4 regions of the Enterobacter wuhouensis genome follow, and region 3 is predicted to be linked to each of the others. Evidence: predicted binding sites of a transcription regulator. Region 3 holds the regulator's gene; each other region holds the start of a gene.
The links. Region 3 encodes PurR, which represses purine synthesis genes. Its sites were predicted from a motif close to CANGCAAACGTTTGCNTG; they were not measured.

Region 1: a site for PurR is predicted at 772-789, ahead of VPX56_RS05365 (nucleoside-specific channel-forming protein Tsx). Genes of this name have one in related genera too.
Region 2: a site for PurR is predicted at 1,014-1,031, ahead of gcvT (glycine cleavage system aminomethyltransferase GcvT). Genes of this name have one in related genera too.
Region 4: a site for PurR is predicted at 1,311-1,328, ahead of glyA (serine hydroxymethyltransferase). Genes of this name have one in related genera too.

What each region holds. Positions count from the first base shown of each region.
Region 1 covers NZ_CP142124.1:1,124,153-1,126,356, reverse strand. The annotation lists gene VPX56_RS05370 (SadB/YajI family lipoprotein) at 117-656, shown strand; gene VPX56_RS05365 (nucleoside-specific channel-forming protein Tsx) at 928-1,806, shown strand; gene VPX56_RS05360 (helix-turn-helix transcriptional regulator) at 1,917-2,204, opposite strand, start outside.
Region 2 covers NZ_CP142124.1:3,946,346-3,948,549, reverse strand. The annotation lists gene ubiI (FAD-dependent 2-octaprenylphenol hydroxylase) at 1-692, shown strand, start outside; gene gcvT (glycine cleavage system aminomethyltransferase GcvT) at 1,090-2,184, shown strand.
Region 3 covers NZ_CP142124.1:2,064,908-2,067,111, forward strand. The annotation lists gene punR (DNA-binding transcriptional activator PunR) at 1-431, shown strand, start outside; gene purR (HTH-type transcriptional repressor PurR) at 450-1,475, opposite strand; gene cydH (cytochrome bd-I oxidase subunit CydH) at 1,773-1,862, shown strand; gene VPX56_RS09910 (MFS transporter) at 2,027-2,204, shown strand, end outside.
Region 4 covers NZ_CP142124.1:3,465,036-3,467,239, forward strand. The annotation lists gene glyA (serine hydroxymethyltransferase) at 1-1,194, opposite strand, end outside; gene hmpA (NO-inducible flavohemoprotein) at 1,498-2,204, shown strand, end outside.

The sequences.
Region 1 (2,204 bases), 940 kb from region 3:
TTACCCTGATCTGGCCTGACAACAAAGGAAGAGCTTTTTGAGACAAAGGATCTATGTCTTTCATTGCGAGGCTGGCTACCATAACGAAGATCCGTTATTTCAAGGAAATAAACGCAATGACAAGACGTTACCTGAAAATTTTGCTGGTGGGGAGCCTCTTCACCCTTAGCGCCTGCGCACAGCAGACCGAAGTTCGCCAGATGAAACAAAGCGTGAACACGCTGAATACGGCGATGGACAAGCTGAACAAAGAAACCGTCAAGATTACCCAGCAAAATGCGCTGAATGCGAAGTCCAGCAGCGGGGTGTACCTCCTGCCCGGTGCCAATACGCCTGCACGCCTCAACAGCCAGATCGGCACCTTAAAGATGTCCCTGGTGAATGTTGCAGCGAACGCGGATGGTACTCGCGCAACATTACGCATTCAGGGGGAATCGAACGATCCCCTGCCCGCCTTTAGCGGCACCGTAGAGTGGGGGCAGATTCAGGGCACGACGGAGAATTACCAGGAAGTGAACGTGAAGAACCAGCTGTTCACCGCTCCGGCGAGCACGCTTGCGCCGAGCGACGTTGATATCCCGGTTCAACTGAGCGGCCTAACGCTGGACCAGCTGGGCTTTATTCGCATCCACGATATTCAGCCCGCCGCGCAGTAATTTCCCTCCTTCTTAGCGGAGTGCAATGTCACTCCGCTAACATTTACATCCCGCAAAGATTGGCAACATAAATGATTGCCGTTACAATCCCCGCCGTTTAAAGTACGCAAACGTGAACGCAATCGATTACGTGCATGAGAGATATGTGAAACAACACATATTTTTGTGAGCAGGGATTCCTATAATAGGCTCCGCAGAAACACGAAATATTTTGATACGCAAATCGCGCATTTTTCACTCCCGGAAGGGAATTTCAATCAGTGGCATGATTATGAAAAAAACATTACTCGCAGCCGGTGCAGTACTGGCACTTTCCACCTCCTTCACTGTTAACGCAGCGGAAAACGATAAACCACAATACCTCTCCGACTGGTGGCACCAGAGCGTTAACGTGGTAGGCAGCTACCACACCCGTTTCGGACCTCAGATCCGCAACGATACCTACCTGGAATACGAAGCGTTCGCCAAGAAAGACTGGTTTGATTTCTATGGCTATATGGATGCACCGGTCTTCTTCGGCGGTAACACCGATGCGAAAGGTATCTGGAACCACGGTTCCCCGCTGTTCATGGAAATCGAACCGCGCTTCTCCATCGATAAGCTGACCGGTGCAGACCTGAGCTTTGGTCCGTTTAAAGAGTGGTATTTCGCCAACAACTACATCTACGACATGGGCCGTAACAAGTCCGGTCGTCAGAGCACCTGGTATATGGGTCTGGGTACCGACATCGACACCGGCCTGCCGATGAGCCTGTCCATGAACGTGTACGCGAAATACCAGTGGCAGAACTACGGTGCTGAGAACGAAAACGACTGGGACGGCTACCGTTTCAAAGTGAAGTACTTTGTGCCAATCACCCAGCTGTGGGGCGGTAACCTGAGCTACATCGGCTTCACCAACTTTGACTGGGGTTCAGACCTGGGCGACAAGAGTGCTTACGCAGAGAACGGCATCAAGCAGCGTACCAACGACTCTATCGCCTCAAGCCATATCCTGGCGCTGAACTACGATCACTGGCACTACTCTGTCGTCGCGCGTTACTGGCACAACGGCGGCCAGTGGAATGACGATGCCGACCTGAGCTGGATGAAAGAAAACGTCCGTTCTACCGGTTGGGGTGGTTACCTGGTGGTGGGTTATAACTTCTAACCTTGTGGTTGGTGCCGGGTGGCGGCTACGCCTTACCCGGCCTACAAAACCTGTAGGCCCGTGCAAGCGCAGCGCCGCCGGGCAAAAAAGCCAGCTCAAAAGCTGGCTTTTTACTGCTTAACCTTCCGCAAAAAATCCGCCAAAGACCTGTCCGCACTCTCGCTGAAGCGTCTTTCCGTCAATGCGATATTCAAACACCTGTCGAGCCGGAAGCAGCGGTAGTCATCGCGCCGTTCACACCATGCGGCCAGCAGCCAGTGCTCGCCCCAGAAGAACAGCCCCAGCGGCTGAACCTCGCGCTTTGAGAGCTGCCCGGCTTCATCACGATAATGCAGCGCCAGCACGCGCTGGGCGGATATCGCCTGATGGATCACATCAAACCCGCTGCGCGAATGCGG
Region 2 (2,204 bases), 1.9 Mb from region 3:
GCAACAAGGCGGATATTCCGCTGACCTACTGGGATTATCGTCATCACGCGATGGTTGCCACCATTCGTACAGCAGAGCCGCACGGCGGCGTGGCGCGGCAGATTTTCCATAGCGACGGCATTCTGGCCTTCCTGCCGCTAAGCGATCCACACCTGTGCTCTATCGTCTGGTCCCTGGTGCCGGAAAAAGCCCAGCAGATGCAGGAAGCAACGCCGGACGCCTTCAACCAGGCGCTGTGCGTGGCCTTTGATAACCGCCTTGGCTTGTGCACCCTTGAAAGCGAGCGCCAGGTCTTCCCGCTAACCGGCCGCTACGCGCGTCAGTTTGCCGCGCACCGTCTGGCGCTGGTGGGTGATGCAGCGCATACCATTCATCCGCTGGCCGGGCAGGGTGTCAACCTTGGCTTTATGGATGCGGCGGAGCTGGTAGAAGAGCTGCGTCGCCTGCACCGCGAAGGTAAGGACATTGGTCAGCATCTCTATCTGCGCCGCTACGAGCGCAGCCGCAAGCACAGCGCGGCGATGATGCTGGCGGGAATGCAGGGCTTCCGCGAGCTGTTTGCCGGGGCAAATCCGGCGAAAAAACTGCTGCGCGATATCGGTCTTAAACTGGCCGATACGCTTCCTGGCGTTAAGCCACAGCTCCTTCGCCAGGCGATGGGTCTTAACGACCTGCCGGACTGGCTGCGCTAAGTTAGACCCCCGTCACACTTTACTTCCCCGGCCTCCGCGCCGGGGAAATTCCCTCGTTTGAAATATTCTAATTCCACGCTGTTTTTCGCATTAGATAATCTAATGTCGTGTTTTTGAAGGGACGGAAATTCGGCCCATTTTTCCGCACGAAATATCACCATGTGCTAAATCCTGTTAGATCATTGTTAATTTTGTGCGGGTTTAATCGCATTTTTCCAGTGAATAACTCTGTAGGCTTTTCAACGTTTTTTGGTCATAAGCTAATGTGATGACCCGTTTTACCTTATGGTTAACCGCCGGTTTCGGTGGTAAGTTCAGGTAAAAGAGAACGTTTGCGTCGGCATTCGGGAACGAGGCCGATACCGGGTTTCACGGTGAATTTTTCAACGAGGACAAGATGGCTCAACAGACTCCTTTGTACGAACAACACGTGTTATGCGGCGCCCGCATGGTGGACTTCCACGGCTGGATGATGCCGCTGCACTACGGCTCGCAGATTGATGAGCACCACGCGGTGCGCACCGATGCCGGTATGTTCGACGTGTCCCATATGACGATTGTCGATCTGCGCGGCAGCCGCACCCGGGAGTTTTTGCGTTATCTGCTGGCAAATGACGTCGCCAAACTGAAGACGCCGGGTAAAGCGCTCTATACCGGCATGCTGAACGCCTCGGGCGGCGTGATTGATGACCTTATCGTCTATTACTTTACCGAAGATTTCTTCCGCCTCGTCGTAAACTCCGCCACCCGCGAAAAAGACCTCTCCTGGATTTCCCAACACGCCGAACCTTATGCCATCGACATCACCGTTCGTGACGATCTGTCGCTGATCGCCGTGCAGGGGCCGAACGCGCAGGCGAAAGCCGCGTCTCTGTTTACCGACGAGCAGCGCAAAGCAACCGAAGGCATGAAGCCCTTCTTCGGCGTGCAGGCGGGCGATCTGTTTATCGCCACCACTGGCTACACGGGTGAAGCGGGCTACGAAATTGCGATGCCGAACGAGAAGGCCGCCGATTTCTGGCGTGCGCTGGTGGAAGCGGGCGTGAAGCCTGCGGGTCTGGGCGCGCGCGATACGCTGCGTCTGGAAGCGGGCATGAACCTCTACGGCCAGGAGATGGACGAAGGCGTCTCCCCGCTGGCGGCCAACATGGGCTGGACCATCGCATGGGAACCGGCTGACCGCGACTTTATTGGCCGTGAAGCGCTGGAAATGCAGCGTGAGAAGGGCACTGAACAGCTGGTTGGCCTGGTGATGAAGGAAAAAGGCGTGCTGCGCGGCGAACTGCCGGTGCGCTTCACCGATGCCGACGGCAATCATCGCGAAGGCGTGATCACCAGCGGAACCTTCTCCCCGACGCTCGGCTACAGTATTGCACTGGCACGCGTGCCGGCGGGCATTGGCGACACGGCGGTGGTGCAAATCCGCAATCGCGAAATGCCGGTCAACGTGACCAAACCGATTTTTGTTCGCGCCGGTAAGCCGGTCGCCTAATCATTTTTATCAGGAGAACT
Region 3 (2,204 bases):
GTGATATGGGCATGCTGAGCTGGAACTGCGTGGTGGCGAGCCATCATCCGCTGGCGGCGATGGAAGGGCCGCTGAGCGACGACACGCTGCGCAGCTGGCCGTCGCTGGTGCTTGAGGATACGTCGCGCTCGCTGCCGAAGCGTATTACCTGGCTGCTGGACAACCAGCGTCGCGTCGTTGCCCCTGACTGGGGATCCTCAGCAACCTGCCTTTCCGCCGGTTTGTGCGTGGGAATGGTGCCGGTTCATTTTGCGCGTCCGCGTATCGATACCGGAGAATGGGTGGCGCTTACGCTGGAGAACCCGTTCCCGGATGCGGCCTGCTGCCTGACCTGGCAGCAAAATGACGTGTCGCCCGCAATGGCCTGGCTGCTGGATTACCTGGGCGACAGCGAAACGCTTAATCGGGAGTGGTTACGGGAGCCAGCGTAGCTGGCTCCCGTAAAACGATTAACGACGGTAGTCGCGGAACGGGCCATCCGCAACGGAACGGCGCTCGATAAGGCGCGGGTGGACCTCGATGGACTGGGATTCTTCACGCTTGTTGACGATCCTGTCCATCAGCATGTTGAAGGCCGTTTCGCCCAGCGAATCTTTCGGCTGGTGGATAGTGGTCAGCGCCGGCGTAAAGAAGCGGGCGTTACGCACGTTGTCATACCCGATCACGGAAATATCCTGCGGCACGCGCAGACCCAGCTCGTCCGCCGCGCAGAGGGCACCCATTGCCATGATATCCCCACCGCAGAAGACCGCAGTCGGGCGGTGCTGCTGGGAGACAATTTGCTGCATGGCGCGATAGCCCGATTCTGGCTCAAAGTCACCCTGCACGATCCAGTTTTCCGGCACGGTGATGAGCGCTTCTTCCATGGCTTTCATAAAGCCGGCCAGACGGCCTGCGCCGGTATTTCGCTCCAGCGGGCCTGGGATCACGCCAATCTCGCGGTGGCCGCGTTCCACCAGGTAACGGCCTGCCATGTAGCCGCCTTCAAACGCGTTATCAATCACCGAGTCGGTGAAGTCGGCTCGCGCTTCGCCCCAGTCCATCACCACCATCGGAATGTGGCGGTACTCTTCCAGCATGGAAAGCACGGACTCCGGGTACTCGGAACACATGACCAGAAGGCCATCGACGCGCTTTTGCGCCATCATCGACAGATAGGCACGCTGTTTTTCAATGTTGTTCCACGCGTTCCCCAGAATGAGGGTATAGCCTTTCTGGAAGCAGTTTTTCTCAACCGCTTCGATAATCTCGGCAAAATAGGCCGCTTCGCTGCTGGTAGCCAGCAGGCCGATAGATTTGGTGTGATTCACCTTCAGGCTGCGCGCCACCGCACTCGGCGAGTAGTGCAGTTCCTTGATAGCGGCCCAGACCGCATTGCGCGTCTCTTCAGCAACAAAGCGGGTTTTGTTAATTACATGTGATACGGTTGTAGTGGAAACGTTTGCGCGTTTTGCTACGTCTTTTATTGTTGCCATTAAATGTCACTCCAGACCATATCCTAAGCTCCTGAAAAACATGAAGGTAAACGTTTGCCTTCTCTCACCCTTATTACGCAATCTGGAATTGCGACACGCCGGGAAAACGACACAGGACGTCAGGAGGGGGTCAATGGCCGGTACGCTAATAAATTTAGCGTGGAATTTTGTCCTATCTTGATGAAAAGGGGAAGAGCTAAAGTGGATATCAGTTTAAATCCTGGAAGATTTTTGACGTAAACTGTGTAAAAATGAGCAAGCTCACTTTTCGTAGGGTGATTAAAAGGAGAAAAATTGATGAGTACCGATCTTAAGTTTTCGCTGACCACCACCGTTATCGTGCTGGCTCTGATTGTTGCTGCGGGTCTGACGGCTGTACTGCACTGATTTAATCGGGGGGAGCGCTTGCTCTCTCCGAACTTGCCCCGATTGTTACTTCTCCGGCAAAAATCTTTTGCCAAAATGTTAACTTCTCATTTTTTGTGATTGATGTCATGCTTTTGACTTCTTATTCCTGTGTCGCACTCCGACACGGCATCCGGAGTTGACCCATGAAAATCAATTTTCCTCTGCTGGCCCTGGCGATTGGCGCTTTTGGGATCGGCACCACTGAATTCTCCCCTATGGGGTTACTGCCCGTTATCGCCCGGGGCGTAGACGTCTCAATCCCGGCTGCCGGTATGCTGATCAGCGCCTATGCGATCGGCGTGATGGTGGGGGCTCCCTTGA
Region 4 (2,204 bases), 1.4 Mb from region 3:
AACCGCGTCGTCATTGATGTTGTCCAGAACGTCACACATCCAGCCCGCCAGCTCTTTCACTTCCGCTTCCTTGAAGCCGCGGCGCGTTACGGCCGGAGAACCGATACGGATACCGGAGGTCACGAACGGGCTCTTCGGATCGTTAGGCACGCTGTTTTTGTTCACGGTGATGTTGGCGCGGCCCAGGGCAGCGTCAGCTTCTTTACCGGTCAGGTTCTTATCAACCAGATCCAGCAGGAACAGGTGGTTTTCAGTACCGCCGGATACCACTTTGTAGCCACGGTTCAGGAACACTTCCACCATCGCTTTGGCGTTCTTGGCAACCTGCTGCTGATATACCTTGAACTCAGGCTCCATCGCTTCTTTCAGCGCCACGGCTTTCGCCGCGATCACGTGCATCAGCGGGCCGCCCTGCGCGCTTGGGAACACGGCAGAGTTCAGTTTCTTGTACAGATCTTCGTCGCCGCCCTTCGCCAGGATCAGGCCACCGCGTGGACCAGCAAGGGTTTTGTGGGTGGTGGTGGTCACAACGTGAGCGTGTGGAACCGGGTTCGGATAAACGCCAGCGGCAATCAGGCCCGCAACGTGCGCCATATCAACGAACAGGTAAGCGCCGATGCTGTCTGCGATTTCACGCATTTTTGCCCAGTCAACTACGCCGGAGTATGCGGAGAAGCCGCCGATGATCATCTTCGGCTTGTGCTCTTTGGCCTGCTTAGCCATGTCTTCGTAGTCAATTTTGCCGGACTCATCGATACCGTAAGGAATGATGTTGTACAGCTTGCCGGAGAAGTTAACCGGGGAGCCGTGAGTCAGGTGGCCGCCCTGCGCCAGGTTCATACCCAGAACGGTGTCGCCCGGCTGCAGCAGCGCGGTGTAAACGGCGAAGTTAGCCTGGGAGCCGGAGTGCGGCTGTACGTTCGCGTAGTCAGCGCCAAACAGCTCTTTGGCACGGTCGATAGCCAGCTGCTCAACGATATCAACGTATTCGCAACCGCCGTAGTAGCGCTTGCCCGGATAACCTTCAGCGTATTTGTTGGTCAGCTGAGAACCCTGCGCCTGCATAACGCGCGGGCTGGTGTAGTTTTCGGAGGCGATCAGTTCGATGTGCTCTTCCTGACGTACTTTTTCCTGCTCCATAGCCTGCCACAGTTCGGCATCATAATCGGCAATGTTCATTTCACGCTTTAACATCCGCATCTCCTGACTCAGCTAACAAGTAAATTTTGGCCTGAAAAGGCAGTCCTGATGGACGACGGGCAACAGTATAACTGAATCGTTCTGTGATAACAGGTCTTGACAAACGATTTTACGCAAACGTTTTCCTATGCGCCACGCAAGGGTTTGAGCAATAAAGCCCTCGTCATTTTCAACGGATTTCTTTTCAGGTTTGTGATGCATATTTTTCACGATGCAAAGAACCATTTACATTGCAGGGGTATTTTTATAAGATGCATATAAAATACATCATTAAAGTAACATTTGAAGGAAGTTGCTATGTTAGACGCTCAAACCATCGCTACCGTTAAGGCTACTATTCCCCTGCTTGTCGAAACCGGCCCTAAGCTGACCGCCCATTTTTACGATCGCATGTTCGCTCACAACCCGGAGTTGAAAGAGATTTTCAACATGAGCAACCAGCGCAACGGCGACCAGCGTGAAGCGCTGTTTAACGCCATCGCCGCCTACGCCAGCAATATTGAAAATCTGGCGGCGCTGCTGCCTGCGGTAGAGAAAATTGCGCAGAAACATACCAGCTTCCAGATCAAACCCGAGCAGTACAACATCGTTGGCGGCCACCTTCTGGCCACGCTGGACGAGATGTTCAGCCCGGGCCAGGAGGTGCTGGACGCCTGGGGCAAAGCCTACGGCGTGCTGGCAAACGTGTTTATCAACCGCGAAGCGCAGATCTACAGCGAAAACGCGGCTAAAAACGGCGGCTGGGAAGGCACCCGCGCCTTCCGTATCGTTGAAAAAACCCCGCGTAGCGCCTTGATCACCAGTTTTGAATTCGAGCCGGTTGATGGCCAGCCGGTGGCTGACTACCAGCCGGGCCAGTATCTGGGCGTGTGGCTGAAGCCTGAAGGATTCCCGCATCAGGAGATCCGCCAGTATTCTCTTACCCGCAAGCCAAACGGCAAAGGCTACCGCATTGCGGTGAAACGTGAGGACGGCGGTCAGGTCTCCAACTGGCTCCACAACGA